DNA from 4 places in the Pseudomonas sp. TWI929 genome. Region 1 is predicted to be linked to each of the others. Evidence: riboswitches for the same ligand, from Rfam matches in the RefSeq annotation. Region 1 holds a riboswitch; each other region holds the start of a gene.
What was found. Region 1 has a riboswitch for cobalamin ahead of ABE456_RS26355 (TonB-dependent receptor). Riboswitches for the same ligand answer to the same signal wherever they lie in the genome.
Positions count from the first base shown of each region.

Region 1 (4,452 bases):
CGGTAGAGGCGTTCCCCGAACTGAAGCCGCTGCAGGACCATTGGCAGGAAATCCGCGAGGAAGGCCGCCAGCTGCTGCACGTGGGCGAAATCAAGAAGTCCGAGAATTACGATGACGTCGGCTTCAACTCGTTCTTCAAGACCGGCTGGAAGCGCTTTTACCTGAAGTGGTACGGCGAAAGCCACCCGTCGGCGATGGCCCTGTGCCCGCGTACCACCGAGTTGCTGCAAGGCATCGGCACGGTCAAGGCCGCCATGTTCGCCACCCTGCCGCCGGGTGCCAAGCTGGTCCGCCACCGTGACCCGTATGCCGGTTCGTACCGCTACCACCTGGGCCTGGACACACCGAACGACGACGGATGCTACATCGACGTGGACGGCGAGAAGTACTCGTGGCGCGATGGCGAAGGCGTGGTCTTCGATGAGACCTACATCCACTACGCGGCCAACACCACCGAGCACAACCGCATCATCCTGTTCTGTGACGTAGAGCGCCCGCTCAAGTACCGTTGGGCAACCGCGTTCAACCGCTGGTTCAGCCGTAATGTAATGGCCGCCGCCGCCGCGCCCAATGATGCCAGCGACAAGACCGGGGGCATCAACCGGCTGTTCACCCGCATCTACAAGATCCGCGAGCGCGGCAAGGCACTGAAAAAGCGCAACCGCATGCGCTACTACCTGGAGAAGTGGGCAGTGGTTGCGGCGTTGGTGCTGGTGTTCATCTACATCTGATGGTTGTACGCAATCCCTTGTAGGAGTGGCTTTAGCCGCGAACACCGGCAACGCCGATGCCATCCACTGCGCTGGATTCTTCGCGGGTGACCCCGCCCCTACAAGTGCCAGCGTTTACCAACCAAAGTACAGGCCTCACACTGGCGACTCTTCGACTAGCCTGAAAGCTCCACTCGCAACTCCCCCCAAGGTGAAGACGATGAGCATGATGGACTGGGACGCCTACCGTAAGCAGTTGATGGCCGGCATCGGCGATCTCAAGCAACTCTCCCCCGACACCGTGGCCGGCTACATGACCGCCAGTGGTGCAGGGGCCAAAACCAACCACCTGGACGCCAAGACCCGCGAGCTGATCTCCCTGGCCGTGGCCGTGACCACCCGCTGCGACGGCTGCATCGCCGTGCATTCGCAGCAGGCAGTCAAGCATGGCGCCAGCCGCGAGGAAATTGCCGAAGCCCTCGGCGTGGCCGTGGCAATGAACGCTGGTGCTGCACTGGTCTATTCCGCACGGGCCATGGATGCGGTGGGCAAGGCCAACGGCTGAGCACAAACGGCGTCGCCGCCCTTGCGCGACGGCGCCGCGCCACCCAGACTGGGCGGCTAAGCACTCTCAGGAACCCGCATGATCCACATTCGCCCCATGACGCCCGAAGACTTCGAACGCTTCTGGCCTACCTTCCAGGCTGTTGTCCAGGCCCGTGAAACCTACGCATACGACCCGGCCCTGACCTTTGAACAGGCCAGCCAGCTGTGGCTGGAGCTGCCATTGCACACCCTGCTGGCCGAAGAGGATGGCGAGCTGCTGGGTTCGTATTATCTCAAGGCCAATGCCACCGGGCCTGGCGCGCATGTGGGTAATTGCGGCTACATGGTCTGCGAACAGGCACGTGGCCGGGGCGTGGCGCGCTTGATGTGCGAGCATTCGCAGAAGCTGGCACGCCAGGAGGGCTTTCTGGCCTTACAGTTCAACTCAGTGGTAGCCAGCAATGAAGTGGCAGTGGCGCTGTGGCACAAGCTGGGCTTCGAAACGGTCGGCCGCTTGCCCAAGGCCTATCGCCATGCCCGACTGGGGCTGGTGGACTGCCTGGTGATGTACAAGTGGCTGGCGGATGAGCCAGTGGTAGAGAAGCCGCCGCTGCTGATCGGGCGCAAGAACATCGAGGCACGGGTTTCGCGTCGGCGCGGGCGCTAACCTGCCTACCACGGCCCCATAACCCCAGCAAATTTGACGCCCTAACATTTCAATGGTCAGATGCGCGCCAGTTTCAGGTGTCCTGCGCCGCCGCGCGCAGGGTGAAACGGGAAGCCGGTGCGTCGTGTTGCCCACGACAAGTCCGGCGCTGCCCCCGCAACGGTAAGCGAGCGAACCCTTCGACAAACCACTGTGCACATGCATGGGAAGGTGAAGGTTTCCTGCCCCTCGCAAGCCCGGAGACCGGCCTGAAGCCTCACTTGGCAACCCGCGGTGGGCGGGCGCAGGCCGGTATCCGTGCGCGCGCTTGCGGGCACGGTGTGCCTTTGCGTGTTTTCCACCGGGATCCATTCATTCCTGCAGCAGTGGAACGACATGTCCCGTATGTTCAAGCTTCACCCTCTGGCGGCCTGCCTGGCCGTCGCCCTGCCGGCCCAGGCCGATGGCCTCGACCAACACCCCCTGGCCCTGCCTTCCACGGCCATCACCGGTACCTTCGACAGCCACGACATCGACCTGGCCACGCCCACCCAGGCCGGCTCGCGCCTTGGCCTCAGCGCCCTGGAAACACCAGCCAGTACCAGCAGTATCAGCGCCGAACAGATCCAGCAGCGCAACAACCTCACCGTGCAGGACGCGGTAACCAGGTCCCCAGGCATCACCTACGTCGGCTCCCCTGGCGATGGTGGCACGGGCCTTTCCGCTCGCGGTTTTGCCGGGCACGGCTCGGTGATGACCCTGTTCGACGGCGCACGCCAGTACACCGGTGCCGGCACCCAGACCTTCCCGGTTGACCCATGGATGGTCGAGCGCATCGATGTGATTCGCGGCCCCGCTTCGGTGTTGTATGGCGAGGGCGCCACCGGTGCGGTGGTCAACGTGATCCCGAAAAAACCGTTTGCCGGCGAGGTGCACAACCACCTGCGCCTGGGCTACGGTTCGTGGGACCGCCAGCAGCTCGGCCTGGACAGCGGCGGCAGCCTTGGCGAGCGCCTGAGCTATCGGCTGACCCTGAACCAGCAGGCCGGCAATGGCTGGGTCGACCGCACCACTTCACGCAGCCTGGCCCTGAGCGCGGCACTGCGCTTCGATGCCAGCGACGACCTCAGCTTTACCCTCGCCCATGACCGCGGTGAGGCACAACCTGCCAACTACTACGGCACACCACTGATCGACGGCCACTACCGCAGCAGCCTGCGTAATAAAAACTACAACGTGCAGAACGACGTGCAGCGCTACGACGACGAATGGACCCGGTTGACCGCCGACTGGGCGCTGAACGACCACGTCAGCGCCAGCAACCAGTTGTACTACATCAAGAGCCGCCGCCACTGGCGCAATGCCGAGAATTATGACTGGGACGCCGAGCGCCAGCAGTTGCTGCGCGGCAGCTACCTGGAAATCAAGCACAACCAGGAACAGTTCGGCGACCGCCAGACCTTCACCTTCGACCACTCGCTGTTCGGCCTGGCCAGCAAGACCGTACTCGGAGCCGAGTACAACAAGGTGCGCTTCAACGTCGACAGCAATGCGCCTTACAACGATGTCGGCGGCGACTACATCGACCCGTGGCAACCGCAGCCGGGCGGGTTCCACAGTGCCTCGCCGCTGCGCCCACAAACCCTGTCCACCACCCACACCTTCGCTCTGTTCGCCGAAAACCGCCTGCAGCTGAGCGATCGCCTGTCGCTGGTAACCGGCGTGCGCCGCGACCAGAACCACATCGACCGCGACAACCTGACCAACGACAGCCGCAGCGATCGCAGCCTGCAAGGTGGCAACTGGCGCGTCGGGCTGGTGTTTGCGGTTACCGACGACCTGTCGCTGTATGGCCAGTACTCCACCAGCGAGGACGGGGTCGACAACCTGATCAGCCTCAGCCCGAGCCAGATGCACTACGACCTGACCGAAGCGAAGCAGACCGAGGTGGGGCTCAAGCAACGTTTCTGGGACGGCCGTGGCGAATGGACCTTGGCGGCCTACCACATCGTCAAGAAGAAGCTGCTGGTGGACGACCCGATCACCCACGAGCCACAACAAGCCGGCCAGCAGACGTCCGATGGCCTGGAGGCGACCTTGGAACTGGCGCTGGCGCACCAGTTGCAAGTGTCGGCCAACGCGTCGCTGGTGCGCGCCAGGTATGACGACTTCGCCGAAATGGTCGACGGTGTCGCGCAGGACCGCGCGGGCAACCGACCGGTCAACGTGCCGCGGCGTACCGCCAACCTGTGGCTGAGCAAAGGCTTCGGGCAGCAGGTGGAAGTCGGTATGGGCGCGCGCTATGTGGATGAGCGTTATGCCGATACCGCCAATACCCAGAGCGCCCCCGGGTACACCGTGGTAGATGCCAACATCGGCTGGCAGGTGTTACCGGATGTGCGGCTGGGGTTGCAATTGAACAACCTGTTCGACCGTGAGTATGTGCAGTCGGCGTTCAGCGGGCAGCAGTGGCTGATGGGGATGCCACGGTCTTACTTTGCGACGGTGGATTACAGCTTCTGACTGGCACTGGCCCGTGCCGGCCTCTTC
Region 1 covers NZ_JBDJLK010000113.1:9,419-13,870, forward strand. The annotation lists gene lpxO (lipid A hydroxylase LpxO) at 1-731, shown strand, start outside; gene ABE456_RS26345 (carboxymuconolactone decarboxylase family protein) at 931-1,275, shown strand; gene ABE456_RS26350 (GNAT family N-acetyltransferase) at 1,354-1,923, shown strand; cobalamin riboswitch at 1,982-2,190, shown strand; gene ABE456_RS26355 (TonB-dependent receptor) at 2,299-4,425, shown strand.

Region 2 (4,452 bases), on a different contig from region 1:
ACATGGGCAGAACTTCCTGGTTCAGGGGGCGCGAAAGCGCAGGATGCGCGCGCCGTCGAACGGGTCGGTGAGGTAGTGGGCATGGACGCCAAAGGTGCTCAGCAGGCGCTCGGGGGTAAGCACCTCGAACGGTTTGCCGAGGGCGACCAAGCGGCCTTTGTCGAGTACCGCAACCCGGTCGCAGGTGAGCGCCTGGTTGAGGTCGTGCAAGGCCACCAGGGTGGTCACCGGCAGGGCCTGCACTTGTTGCAGCAGGCTCAGCTGGTGCTGGATGTCCAGGTGGTTGGTCGGCTCGTCGAGTAGCAATACCTGTGGCCGCTGGGCCAAAGCACGGGCGATATGCACGCGCTGGCGCTCGCCCCCGGACAGCGAACCCCACAGGCGTGTGCGCAGGTGCAGGGCATCAAGGTCGGCCAACGCCTGTTCGACGATGGCACGGTCCTTACCGGAGAACGGCGCCAGGGCTGACAGCCACGGCGTGCGGCCCAGGGCGACGGCGTCGAACACGTTGATCGCATCGAGGGTGTCGGCCTGCTGCTCAACCAGTGCCAAGGTCTGGGCAACACGGCGGCGGGGCATCTGTGCCAGTGCTTCGCCCATCAGTTGCACACTGCCGCTGGCCGGCTTGCGCAGGCCCGCCAGCAGCTTCAATAGCGAAGACTTGCCTGAGCCGTTGGGGCCGACGATGCCCAGGGTTTCGCCGGCAACCACACTGAGGTGGATATCGCTGAGTACGCCATTGCCGGCCAGTTGCAGGCCCAGGCCGTGGCAGCTCAGCGGTGCCATCTGTACAGCAGCCATGGCGGTCATGGGCGCCCCCGGCGGCTGACCAGAATCAGCGCGAACACCGGTGCCCCGATCAGGGCAGTGACCACGCCTACCGGGATCACCTGGCCGCTGATCAGCGTGCGCGAAAGGATGTCGGCGGCAATCAGGAACAACGCACCGCCCAGCGCGCTGGCAGGCAGCAGGCGGCTGTGCCCGGGGCCGAGCAGCAGGCGCAGGGCATGCGGGATGACCAGCCCGACAAAACCGATGGCGCCGACGATGGACACCATCACGGCCGTTACCAGCGCCGCACAACTGATCAGCAGCAACTGGGTACGCCGCACCGGGATACCCAGCGAGGCGGCCGAATCGACGCCGAAGGTGAACGCATCCAGCGCACGGCGGTGCCACAGACATACCAGCAGACCGAACAGCGCGACCGGCACGGCCAGCCACACCGAAGGCCAGCGCACGCCGCTGAGGTTGCCCAGCAGCCAGAACAGGATGCCGCGCGCCTGCTCGGCGGTGGCCGACTTGGTGATCAGGAACGCGGTCAGGGCGTTGAACAGTTGCGAGCCGGCAATACCGGCCAGGATCACCTGGGCGTTGTTGCTGCTGGGGCCTGCCGCGCGGGCCAGCACCAGCACCAGGGCAAAGGCCGCCAGGGCGCCGATGAAGGCCCCGGCGGACATGCTCAAGGCCAGGCTGCCCAGGCCCAGCAGGCCGACCAGTACTGCACCGGTCGAGGCACCGGCAGACAGGCCTAGCAGGTAAGGCTCGGCCAGTGGGTTGCGCAACAGCGCCTGAAGGATCACCCCACAGGTGGCCAGGCCGGCACCGCAGGCCGCCGCGACCAGGGTGCGGGTCAGGCGGTAGTTCCAGACGATGCCGGCGTCGATCGGGTCGACCGGGTAGCCGGCGTGCCACAGGTGGTTGGCCAGCACCTGGCCGACCACGCTGGGCGACAGGTTGGTTTCGCCGATGGCGGTACCGGCCAGCAGGGCAGCCAACAGGGCTGCCAGGGCAACGGCGATGCAGGGTAGCAGTCGATTGATCACTGGCTGGCTTTACCGCTGGCAAAGGCTGCCGACAACGTCTGTACGCCACGGAACAGGCGGATGCCGGCCTGCATGGCGTCGGCGTCGAGGATGATGATGCGGTCGTGCTTTACCGCGTCCATGTTGCGCGTTACCGGGTCGCTGCGCAGGAATTCCAGCTTCTTTTGGTAGTCGTCGGCGGGGAAGCGACGACGGTCCATGCGGGCGATGATCAGCCAGGTAGGGTTGGCCTTGGCCAGGGTTTCCCAGCCTACGGTTGGCCACTCTTCGCTGGACTCGACCACGTTGCGCACGCCCAGGGTGCGCAACATGAAGTCGGCGACACCCTGGCGCCCCGCTACATAGGGGTCGATATCGAGGTCGGCGCTGGAGAACCAGAACAGCGCCGAGGTGGCCGACAGGTCCTTGCCGGCCAGTTGCGCCTTGGCGCTGTCCAGGCGGCTTTTGAGCTCGGCGTTCAGCGCCGTGCCACGTTCTTGCACGTTGAAGATTTCCGCCAGCTGGCTGACGCTTTTGTAGATGCTGTCTACCTGGAACGCCTGCAGGCGGGTGCCGTCGGCGCCGACCAGGTTGTCCTTGCCTTCGCAGTCCGATGGCAGCAGGTAGGTGGGGATTTTCAGCTCGTCGAACTGTTCGCGGGTACCGACCACACCCTGGGCGCCGACCATCCACTCGAACTGCACTGCCACCAGTTGTGGGCGCTTGCCGACCACCGCCTCGAAGCTGGGGTCGTTGTCGGCCAGGCGCGGCACCTTGGCGTTCAGCGCCTGGTACTCGGGCAATACGTTGTTGAACCACAGCGAGGTACCCGCCAGCTTGTCGCCAAGGCCCAGTGCATAGAGCATCTCGGTGCCGGCCTGGCCGATGGTGACCGCGCGCTGCGGCGCCTGGGCGAAGGTCTGCGGCTTGCCGCAGTTGTCGACCGTGAGCGGGTACTGGGTGGCGGCAGCCTGGGCCAGGCCGCTGAGGCCAAGGCCGGCGAGCAAGGTGGCGAAACGGGGCAGCATGCTGGGCGATCTCCTATCGGACAGTTCACGGAATGAACGCACGGACAGGCATCGCCGCGCCCCCGCTTGCAGCAGGGGCAACACAGATGGCCAATCCCGGACACCCCGCCGGTTGGTGAATGTAGGCCGGCAGGTCTCCTGACTGATGCGTCATGGCCCGGCTCCGGCCTTCCCGAGCAGTTAAACCCAGTGGCATCGATGGAGCAGGCTCGGCACCTACAGTTGCGGGGGCAGTTCCGTTTGGCCCGTATTGGCGGGCCTGGGATTCCCTATTAATTCCGTGGTGGAAACCGGCGGCCCGCATGGTAGACCATCGCGCCGCCGGGTGAAAACGCTTTTCAGAAGTACTTCAGCCAGCTGATGTCGCGGCGACGCTGCTTCAGCCGGGCGAACCAGCGGACCGGCAGATACAGCGAAACCGCCAGCAACAGCGCACCCAGCCACACCGCAGCGATGCCGTCGAAGCCGAAATAGTCGCCATGGTTGAGGCCAAACATCGCCACGCAGGCCAGGTACAGCAGCTTCAGCACATACAGGTGCAGCAGGTAGAAGAACATGGGTGCAGCACCGAACACCGCCAGGGCACTGATCCAGCGTGCCTGGCCGGCGCGTTCGAAAGCGCGCAGCAACAGTAGGCCGCAGCCCAGGGTCAGGGCCAGGAACAGCAGCGACGGTGGGTACTTGGTGATGTTGAAGAAGCTCATCAGGGTTTGCGTAAAGGTGGGGTAGCCACTCCACGGTGCTTCACCATAACCGTTGAACATGCGCAGCACGACAAAGCCCAGCAGCGCCAGCAACCCGGCCAGCAGCAAGCGTTGCTGGCGCTGGCCGGTCTCGCTGCCGCGGGCAAACCAGGGGCCCAGGCCATAGCCCAGGGCGATGACACCGATCCACGGCAGCACCGGGTAGGACGTGCGCAGGCGCAGGCTGTCGGAGAATTCCAGCCAGCCGCGGTCATGCAGGATCGCCCATGGCACATGCAGGGCCGATTCCACGCCAAAGTGCAGGCTGTCGAGCAGGTTGTGGCCTGCAATGATGACTGCACCCAGGGCGAGCAGCGCGGTGCGAGGCAGCCACACCAGCAGCGACATGGCGACCATGCTGACGCCGATGGCCCAGATCACTTGCAGGTAGATCACGCTGGGTGGCAGCTGGAAGGTCCAGGCGAAGTTGACCAGGGTGAACTCCAGCACCACCAGAAACAGCCCGCGCTTGAACAGGAACACCGAAACGTCGCCACGGCCCTGGTGCTTCTCGCCGTACAGCCAGGCCGAAAGGCCGGTCAGCAGGACGAACACCGGCGCACACAGGTGGGCCAGGGTGCGGCTGACGAACAGCGCCGGCTCAGTGGTGTCGATAACCATTGGGTCGCTGACCTGGCGGTGCAGGAAAAAGGTCTCGCGGACGTGGTCCAGGAGCATGAACAGGATCACCAGGCCACGCAGGGCATCGATGCTCTGCAGGCGCTGGGTAAGCAAGGTGGGGGTGGCGCTGGTGCTTGTCATGGAGGGTCGCTGGTAGGAATGAATGTCATCTGGAATGTTATCTTATAACTAATCGATTAGGGGTTGGTAGCGGTTTTTGTGTGGCCTGTGCCGGCCCTTTCGCGGGCTTGCCCG
Region 2 covers NZ_JBDJLK010000069.1:25,333-29,784, forward strand. The annotation lists gene ABE456_RS22020 (pseudoazurin) at 1-4, opposite strand, end outside; gene ABE456_RS22025 (ABC transporter ATP-binding protein) at 22-810, opposite strand; gene ABE456_RS22030 (iron ABC transporter permease) at 807-1,823, opposite strand; gene ABE456_RS22035 (ABC transporter substrate-binding protein) at 1,823-2,833, opposite strand; cobalamin riboswitch at 2,944-3,143, opposite strand; gene ABE456_RS22040 (DUF1624 domain-containing protein) at 3,172-4,338, opposite strand.
Region 2: it holds a riboswitch for cobalamin, as region 1 does, so the genes downstream of both, ABE456_RS22035 (ABC transporter substrate-binding protein) here and ABE456_RS26355 (TonB-dependent receptor) in region 1, are expected to answer to the same signal.

Region 3 (4,452 bases), on a different contig from region 1:
CGGTCACGGCATTTTCCAATTACAAGGAAGAAGCCGAAACCTTGTTCATGCCGGGTGCCTACTTTCAGATCGAGTACATTGGCCAGATTACTGGGGCCGACTATCGCTTTGTCAACGTTCGCTTGCGCCAGGTATCCAAGCCGACGTCCGGCCCGGTGTATGACTTGCGCACTGGCGAGTTGTTTGTCAGGGAAGCCTATGTTGAACGCCTGGGCAACTCACAATTGGTCGAACGGTTTTTCCCCGCCTGAGGTTGCAGGCGGTTGGCACCTCACGCCTGTTTGATCAGCAACGCTACCCCGGGGAAGTACTGGCCTGATTCGTTGTGCAGTTTGCGGTAGGCATACGGGAAGTACCAGGCGATGACACAGGCAGTGTGCTTCTGCAAGTCATCGACCAGGTCTTGCAACTCCTCGGGGCTGGCGTGCTGGCCTGCCTTCCAAGGGGTTATGAACAGTGCCCCGGCTTTCAGTTGGCTGGGGTAGGCCACTTGGCGAGCGAGGGCAGCGGTTTGTTGGAGAGCGGGTGCCATGTCCAGCTTGGCGAGCCTTGGCCAGCGTTGGCTGATGCTCAGATGCAGCACTTCGTCAGCACTGCTGATCGACAGGTCGCAGCGCCCTTCATAATCACCTTCGTCGCGCTGTTTCTTGCCGACAAATTGTTCCAGCGCCACCAATTCAGCCTGCCAGGCCGCCGCAGCCAGTAACCCGGTGTTGGCGGCCGCGCCATGCCAGTACGGGGCTTCGGCATCGCCGGCAAACTGGTTGAAGCGGTCGATGCAGTCGATCCAGCGATCCAGCACCAGGCTGAGGAACTGCAGGTTTGCGTTGTTGATGATCTGGCCTCGCATGCTGCGCTCTCCTGTTGTGGTTGTGGTCGCGTACAGTTGAGAGTGATGGCTATGTGATATCAGTTTGGCACAGGCTGGCAAATTAGCCATTACCCACGGCCTTGCCTGTTTGTCCGTGGGGCGCCCGCTTCGATTGACGCTCCGGATGCAACCCTCTAACCTTCGCGCGTGTTTCAGGTGCCCTGCCAGCCCCGTCTGGGCAGGGTGAAACTGGGAAGCCGGTGGGCGCCAGCATGGCGCGATTCCGGCGCTGCCCCCGCAACGGTAGGTGAGTCGCGGCCGCGCAGGGCCACTGGGTGTAAGCCCGGGAAGGCGCGCAGGCCTGGGCCAAGGCCCGCTCACAAGCCCGGAGACCGGCCTGATATCTGCCAACGGCATCACGGAGGGTGATGCGCGGTGCACCGTGACGCCTTGCCACGGCCCCTGCGCGTTCTCCGTATGCCCGCCTATTACCTGTCGCCGCGCGTTGCCGTGGCGCCAGCCTGCGGAGAACCCTGATGAGCGAACCCACCGAACGCGACGAACGCCACCTGGCGCGCATGCAGCGCAAAAAGGCGATCATCGACGAACGCATCGCCAATTCCCCCAACGAATGCGGTCTGCTGCTGGTGCTGACCGGCAATGGCAAGGGCAAGAGCAGCTCGGCCTTCGGCATGCTCGCGCGCGCCCTGGGCCATGGCATGCAGTGCGGTGTGGTGCAGTTTATCAAGGGCCGCAACAGCACCGGCGAAGAGCTGTTCTTCCGCCGCTTCCCCGAACAGGTGCGTTACCACGTGATGGGCGAGGGCTTTACCTGGGAAACCCAGGACCGCCAGCGCGACATCGCCGCCGCCGAAGCCGCCTGGGCGGTGTCGCGCCAGCTGCTGCAGGACCCGAGCGTGCAGTTCGTGGTACTGGATGAGCTGAACATTGCCCTCAAGCATGGCTACCTCGACCTTGATCAGGTGCTGTCCGATATCCAGGCTCGCCCGCCAATGCAGCATGTGATCGTCACCGGCCGAGCGGCCAAACCCGAAATGATTGAGCTGGCCGATACCGTGACCGAGATGGGCATGCTCAAGCACGCCTTCCAGGCTGGCATCCGCGCACAGAAGGGCGTCGAACTGTGAGTCAATCGCGCCATTGCCCCGCGGTTCTGATCGCGGCTCCGGCCTCTGGCCAGGGCAAGACCACCGTCACCGCCGCCCTGGCCCGCCTGCACCGCAACCTCGGGCGCAAGGTGCGCGTGTTCAAGTGCGGTCCCGACTTTCTCGACCCGATGATCCTCGAGCGGGCCAGCGGCGCACCGGTGTACCAGCTGGACTTGTGGATGATCGGCGCCGAGGAGAGCCGCCGCCTGCTGTGGGAGGCGGCTGGCGAGGCTGACCTGATCCTGATCGAAGGGGTGATGGGGCTATTCGACGGCACCCCGTCTAGCGCCGACCTGGCGCGTCACTTCGGCGTGCCGGTGCTGGCGGTGATCGACGGCACGGCCATGGCCCAGACCTTCGGCGCCCTGGCCCTGGGCCTGGCGCGCTACCAGGCCGACCTGCCGTTCGCCGGCGTGCTGGCCAACCGGGTGGGCAGCCTGCGCCACGCGCAATTGCTGGAAGGCAGCCTGACCGAAGGCCTGCGCTGGTACGGCGGTTTGTCCCGCGAGCGCGGCATCGAGCTGCCCAGCCGCCACCTGGGCCTGGTGCAGGCCAGCGAGCTGAATGACCTGGATGACCGCCTGGATGCTGCTGCCGAGGCGCTTGGGGCCAGCTGTGACGCGGCCTTGCCGCCGCCAGTAACCTTTGCCGAGCCTGAGCCGCAAGCCTGTGCGGCCTCGCTGGCCGGTGTGCGCATCGGCGTGGCGCGAGACGAAGCGTTTGCCTTCACCTATGGCGCCAACCTCGACATGCTGCGCAACCTGGGTGCCCAGCTGGAATTCTTCTCGCCGCTGCATGATTGCGAGCTGCCAGTGGTAGACAGCCTGTATCTGCCGGGCGGTTATCCCGAACTGCATCACCAGGCGCTGGCCGCAAACGCGCCGATGTGCGAAGCGATCCGTGCCCATCACGCCCAGGGCAAGCCGTTGCTGGCCGAGTGCGGCGGAATGCTGTACCTGCTCGATGCCCTGACCGACGTGGCCGGCGAACGTGCCGAGCTACTCGGCCTGCTGCCAGGCGAGGCGACCATGCAGAAGCGCCTGGCGGCCCTGGCGCTGCAGGCGGTAGAGCTGCCCGAAGGCACCTTGCGCGGGCACACCTATCACCACTCGCTGACCAGCACCGCGCAGGAGCCGATTGCCCGTGGCCTTAGCCCCAACGGTGGGCGTGGCAACGAAGCGGTGTATCGCCTGGGGCGGCTGACGGCTTCCTACGTGCACTTCTACTTCCCCTCCAACCCGGATGCGGCGGCGGCGCTGTTGCGACCATGAGTGAACACGCCTATAGCGACGCCGAGCGCGCCGCGATCTACCGGGCCATCGGCGAGCGCCGTGACATGCGCCATTTCGCCGGGGGCGAGGTAGCGCCGGAACTGCTTGGCCGCCTGCTGGCCGCCGCGCACCAGGCGCCCAGCGTTGGCCTGATGCAGCCCTGGCGTTTCATTCGCATTACCCAGCGCGACCTGCGCACACGCATCCAGGCCTTGGTGGAGGCGGAGCGGGTGCGCACCGCTGAGGCGCTCGGTGAGCGTTCGGATGCCTTCATGAAGCTGAAGGTGGAGGGCATCAACGACTGTGCCGAGCTGCTGGTGGCCGCCTTGATGGACAACCGCGAGCCGCACATCTTCGGCCGCCGCACCCTGCCGGAAATGGACCTGGCCTCGCTGGCCTGCGCCATCCAGAACCTGTGGCTGGCGGCGCGTGGCGAAGGGCTGGGCATGGGCTGGGTGTCGCTGTTCGACCCGCTGGCGCTGGCGCAGTTGCTGGGCATGCCGGCCGGGGCCAAGCCGGTGGCGGTGCTGTGCCTGGGGCCGGTTACCGAGTTCTACCCGGCACCCATGCTGGTGCAGGAAAACTGGGCCGAAGAGCGGCCCTTGAGTGAAATGCTGTACGAGAACCAATGGGGAGAACGCCAATGAGCGTGGCCTTGCTGACCGTGGCCGGGGTGGCCCTGGATGCCTTGCTGGGCGAACCGCAGCGGCGCCACCCGCTGGTGGCCTTCGGCAACATGGCCAGTAGCCTGGAGCGCCGCATGAATGCAGGTGGACGCGGCTGGCGCAGCCACGGCGTGAGTGCCTGGTTCCTGGCCGTGGTACCGCTGACCCTGATGGCGTTGATTCTGTCCTGGCTGCCCTACATTGGCTGGCTGGTCGACGTGCTGGCGCTGTACTGCGCGGTGGGCCTGCGCAGCTTGGGCGAGCATGTGCTGCCGGTGGCCAACGCCTTGCGCCAGGGCGACCTGCAGGAGGCGCGGCGCCGTGTCGGTTACCTGGTCAGCCGCGAAACCCGCGAACTGGATGAACCCGCGGTGGCCCGGGCAGCCACCGAGTCGGTGCTGGAAAATGGCAGCGACGCGGTGTTCGCTGCGCTGTTCTGGTTCGTGGTGGCGGGGGCGCCGGGCGTGGTGCTGTACCGCCTGAGCAACACCCTGGACGCGATGTGGGGCTACCGCAACGAACGCTTCGAGCGCTTC
Region 3 covers NZ_JBDJLK010000009.1:71,180-75,631, forward strand. The annotation lists gene ABE456_RS06710 (DUF6543 domain-containing protein) at 1-251, shown strand, start outside; gene ABE456_RS06715 (hypothetical protein) at 272-850, opposite strand; cobalamin riboswitch at 1,009-1,227, shown strand; gene cobO (cob(I)yrinic acid a,c-diamide adenosyltransferase) at 1,348-1,959, shown strand; gene ABE456_RS06725 (cobyrinate a,c-diamide synthase) at 1,956-3,251, shown strand; gene bluB (5,6-dimethylbenzimidazole synthase) at 3,248-3,898, shown strand; gene cbiB (adenosylcobinamide-phosphate synthase CbiB) at 3,895-4,452, shown strand, end outside.
Region 3: it holds a riboswitch for cobalamin, as region 1 does, so the genes downstream of both, cobO (cob(I)yrinic acid a,c-diamide adenosyltransferase) here and ABE456_RS26355 (TonB-dependent receptor) in region 1, are expected to answer to the same signal.

Region 4 (4,452 bases), on a different contig from region 1:
CTCCTCACGCCCGGCCTGAAAGGCCTCCACAGCCAGGGCGGCGGTACGGTTCCAACCGCGAAACACCCCGCCATGGTCGCTGTCGCCATGCCCCTGGACATCGCAGAGCCACAGGTCGAAATGCTCGCCAAGGCGCATCAGCAATGGCTGGTAAGCCAGGCAGCAGAAGCCATTGCCATGCAGAAAATGCAGCAACGGCTTGCCACTGGCCGGGGTTCGCCAGCCACGCAGGGTGAAGCCTTCGGGACATTCGTGGGACCAGGGGATCAACTGCATCGGCTTGCTGCACTCGCGGGGCTAGGAAAACGCCGATTCTACAAACAGCAGCGGGTACAGTGAAATCACCAGCAGCAAGGCCATCAGGACATTGAACAGCATCAGCCAGCGCGGGTTCTGCAACAGGTTGCGCAGGGCGCTGCCGAACATCACCCACACACCCACGCTTGGCAGGTTGACCAGGGCGAACAAGGCAGCAATGACGATCACATTGGTCACATAGCCCTGCGCCGGCGTGTAGGTGGTAATCGCCCCCACCGCCATCACCCAGGCCTTGGGGTTTACCCACTGGAAGGCTGCCGCGCCCCAGAAGCCCAGCGGTTGGCGTGCGCTGGATGAAGCCGTGCCGACCGGCCCGGAGGTGGCGATCTTCCAGGCCAGGTACAGCAGGTAAGCGGCGCCGGTGTAGCGCAGCACTGTGTATAACGGCGGCCAGGCCTTGAACACCTCACCCAGGCCCAGGCCGACGGCCAGTACCATCACCATGAAGCCACAGCTGATACCCAGCGCGTGGGGGATCGAGCGACGCACGCCAAAGTTCACCCCCGAGGCCAGCAACATGGTGTTGTTGGGCCCAGGGGTAATGGAAGACACGAAGGCAAACAGCACGAAGGCAGTCAGCAAGTCGGCAGAGGCAAGCATGGCGGGCATTCCACTTTCTTGATAGGTGCTGTCACACTAACGGAGTCGCCCTCTCTTGCGACCGATACAGTTCTAATAAATTATGTAGATACACATTACTGTACCGCCACTTGGATCAAGGAAGCCGTCCCCATGAGCCTCACCATTCGACCTGCCGTTCGTACCGATGCCGAGCAGATCCTGGCCTTCATCACTGAACTGGCCGAGTACGAGCGCGCCCGCCACGAAGTGGTCGCCAGCCTTGCCGACATCGAGCACAGCCTGTTCGACGAAGGCAGCACCGTGCACAGCCTGATGTGCGAACGCGATGGGCGGGCTATCGGTTTTGCGGTGTACTTCTACAGTTACTCGACCTGGCTGGGGCGCAATGGCATTTACCTGGAAGACCTTTACGTGACGCCCGAGCAGCGCGGTGACGGCGCCGGGCGGCAGTTGCTGCAGCACATTGCCCGCGAGGCAGTGGCGAACAACTGCGGGCGGCTGGAGTGGAGTGTGCTGGACTGGAACGAGCCGGCGATCGGCTTCTATGAGAAGTTGGGGGCCGAGGCGCAGGACGAGTGGGTGCGTTACCGGTTGGATGGGGAGAAACTGGCGGCGTTTGCCCGGGGTTGATTGGGCAAACTGGCTGCTGTCTGTCGCCTGTGCCGGCCCCTTCGCGGGCGCGCCCGCTCCCACAGGGTACGCGGAGCAGCTGCCAGCACAGTTATCTGCGTGACAGCGCAGCCCAAAGGGCTGGGCAATCTCCTTCAGCTTATGGGTTGCTGCTGCGGTACTTGGCAATTGACGCCAAGCCCGCCCCATGCTCTCCTTACACCTCACGTTCAGGTGCCCCCAATGGGGGTGAAACGGGAAACCGGTGCGTCGCAGGCCCTGCAAACAGGGCCGGACAAGGCCGGTGCTGCCCCCGCAACGGTAAGCGAGCGAAGCGTCTATACCACTGTGCCCGGTAGTTCGGCATGGGAAGGTGACGCCTTCCAGGAGCCCTGCTCCTCCTCGCAAGCCCGGAGACCGGCCTGGCGTTCATGAACACCCCGCGGTGGGCGGGCGCTGTTGCATTCCCCTGGGCAATCATGCCCGGGGCTGCCGCGCTCGCCCGTTGCCCACAAAAAAGCAGAGGAACGCGTCATGCCCGTCACCAGCGCCAAGCAGCACAGCCTTGCCACCCCGGTCACCCTCAGTCAGCGTGTAGTCATCGCCGTCGGCGCCAGCCTGCTGGGCCTGTGCCTGGTGTACTTCGCCGGCTTCTCGCACATCGAGGCCGTGCACAACGCCGCCCACGACACCCGCCACAGCGCCGCCTTCCCCTGCCACTGAGTACGCCCGATGATTACGCGCATTGCCCGTACCGCGGGCTTCAGCGGGCTGCTTGCTGCCTTGCTGCTGACCCTGCTGCAGAGTTTCTGGGTCGCCCCGTTGATTCTCGAGGCAGAAACCTACGAGTCTGCGGCACCGGCCGCACACCACGAACATGGCAGTGAAGTGGCCGCCCATGAACACAGTGCCGAAGCCTGGTCGCCGGAAGACGGCTGGCAGCGCGTGCTGTCTACCACCGGTGGCAACCTGGTGGTCGCGGTCGGCTTCGCCTTGATCCTCACCGCCCTGTACAGCCTGCGCGAGCCCAAGCGCGCCGGCACTGGCGCATTGTGGGGGCTGGCCGGCTTTGCCGTGTTCTGCCTGGCCCCGACCCTGGGCCTGCCACCAGAACTGCCAGGTACTGCGGCCGCCGACCTGGGGCAACGCCAGGCCTGGTGGGTTGGCACAGCCAGCGCTACAGCCCTGGGGCTGGCCATGCTGGTATTCGCCCGCCACTGGCTGCTGAAGGCGCTGGGCGCCGTGCTGCTGGTCATTCCCCATGTAATCGGCGCACCGCAGCCCGAAGTGCACGAAAGCCTGGCCCCCGAAGCACTGGAAACCCAGTTCAAACTGGCCTCCTGGCTGACCAACGCCGCCTTCTGGCTGGCCTTGGGCCTGCTCAGCGCATGGCTGTTCCGCCGTTCCAGCCAGGCCTGATGCCGGTTTTTTACGCCGGTTTCGGTTGCCGCCGGGGTTGCCCGGCGGATACCCTGCAAACCTTGCTGCGCCAGGCCTTGGAACACCAGGGCCTGGCGTTGGCCGATCTACGCGGTATCGCCAGCATTAGCCTTAAGGCCGACGAACCCGGCTTGCAGCAACTGGCCGATCGCCTCGGTTTGCCCTTGGTGCTGTACCATGGCGCGCAACTGCAACCCTACGAACCATTGCTCAGCCATCGTTCTGCCGCTGCCCATGCCCATAGCGGCTGCTGGGGCGTGGCGGAGAGCGCTGCCCTGGCCCTGGCCAGCCAGTGGCTTGGCACTGCCCGGTTGCTGCTGCCCCGTCAGGTACTGGGTCCGGCCACGCTCGCCCTGGCCTGCTGAACGCTTCATATCCTTTTCTTGCAAGGACTTTCCATGACCGTCTACTTCATCGGCGCCGGCCCCGGCGACCCGGAACTGATCACGGTCAAGGGCCAACGGCTGATCCGCCAGTGCCCGGTGATCATCTATGCCGGCTCACTGGTACCGGCCGCCGTGCTCGAAGGCCACCAGGCCGAGACCGTGATCAACAGTGCCGAGCTGCACCTGGAGCAGATCATCGCGGCCATGCGCAACGCTCACGAACAAGGCCAGGATGTGGCCCGGGTACATAGCGGCGACCCAAGCCTGTATGGCGCCATCGGCGAGCAGATCCGCCACCTGCAGGTGCTGGGCATCGATTACCAGATCATCCCCGGCGTCACCGCCACGGCGGCCAGCGCCGCCCTGCTCGGCTGCGAACTGACCCTGCCACAAGTGGCGCAGACGGTAATCCTCACCCGCTATGGCGACAGCTCACCGATGCCACCGGGCGAGCAACTGGGCGACCTGGCGCGCCATGGCAGCACCTTGGCGATTCACCTGGGGGTCAAGCACCTGGCGCGCATCGTCGATGAGTTGCTACCGCATTACGGCGCGCACTGCCCGGTGGCGGTGGTCCATCGCGCCACCTGGCCAGACCAGGACTGGGTGCGCGGCACCCTCGGCAATATTGTCGAACGCGTTGCGGCCAAGGCCTTCCGGCGCACGGCGCTGATCCTCGTGGGCCACGTGCTGGGCGACACGCCGTTCGCCGAGTCGGCCTTGTACCGCGCCGGGCACGCACACTTGTATCGCCCTGGCGACTGAGCATTGCCAGGCTTGCCGCCGGCGTAGCAGACTCCGGGTTCCCGCCTGCGAACAGGAGTCATGCCCATGCTGGACTTACGCCCCAACTGCGAGTGCTGCGATACCGACCTGCCGGGTGACAGCCCCGACACGCTGATCTGCTCCTTTGAATGCACTTTCTGCCGCACCTGTGCCGAAACCCGCTTTCAGGGCCGTTGCCCGAACTGCTCCGGCCAGTTGGTGGCTCGCCCCACGCGGGTCGGCCAGGCGCTGCTCAATAACCCCGCCTCGACCCTGCGCGTGAACAAAGCGCACTCCGCCTGCGCCTGACTGGCCCAAAAACAGACATTGCCGCTTTGATAGGGTGATGTCT
Region 4 covers NZ_JBDJLK010000014.1:24,162-28,613, forward strand. The annotation lists gene ABE456_RS08860 (alpha/beta hydrolase) at 1-276, opposite strand, end outside; gene ABE456_RS08865 (LysE family translocator) at 298-927, opposite strand; gene ABE456_RS08870 (GNAT family N-acetyltransferase) at 1,051-1,530, shown strand; cobalamin riboswitch at 1,725-1,950, shown strand; gene ABE456_RS08875 (CbtB domain-containing protein) at 2,044-2,232, shown strand; gene ABE456_RS08880 (CbtA family protein) at 2,242-2,928, shown strand; gene ABE456_RS08885 (cobalamin biosynthesis protein) at 2,928-3,314, shown strand; gene cobM (precorrin-4 C(11)-methyltransferase) at 3,348-4,100, shown strand; gene ABE456_RS08895 (DUF1272 domain-containing protein) at 4,167-4,409, shown strand.
Region 4: it holds a riboswitch for cobalamin, as region 1 does, so the genes downstream of both, ABE456_RS08875 (CbtB domain-containing protein) here and ABE456_RS26355 (TonB-dependent receptor) in region 1, are expected to answer to the same signal.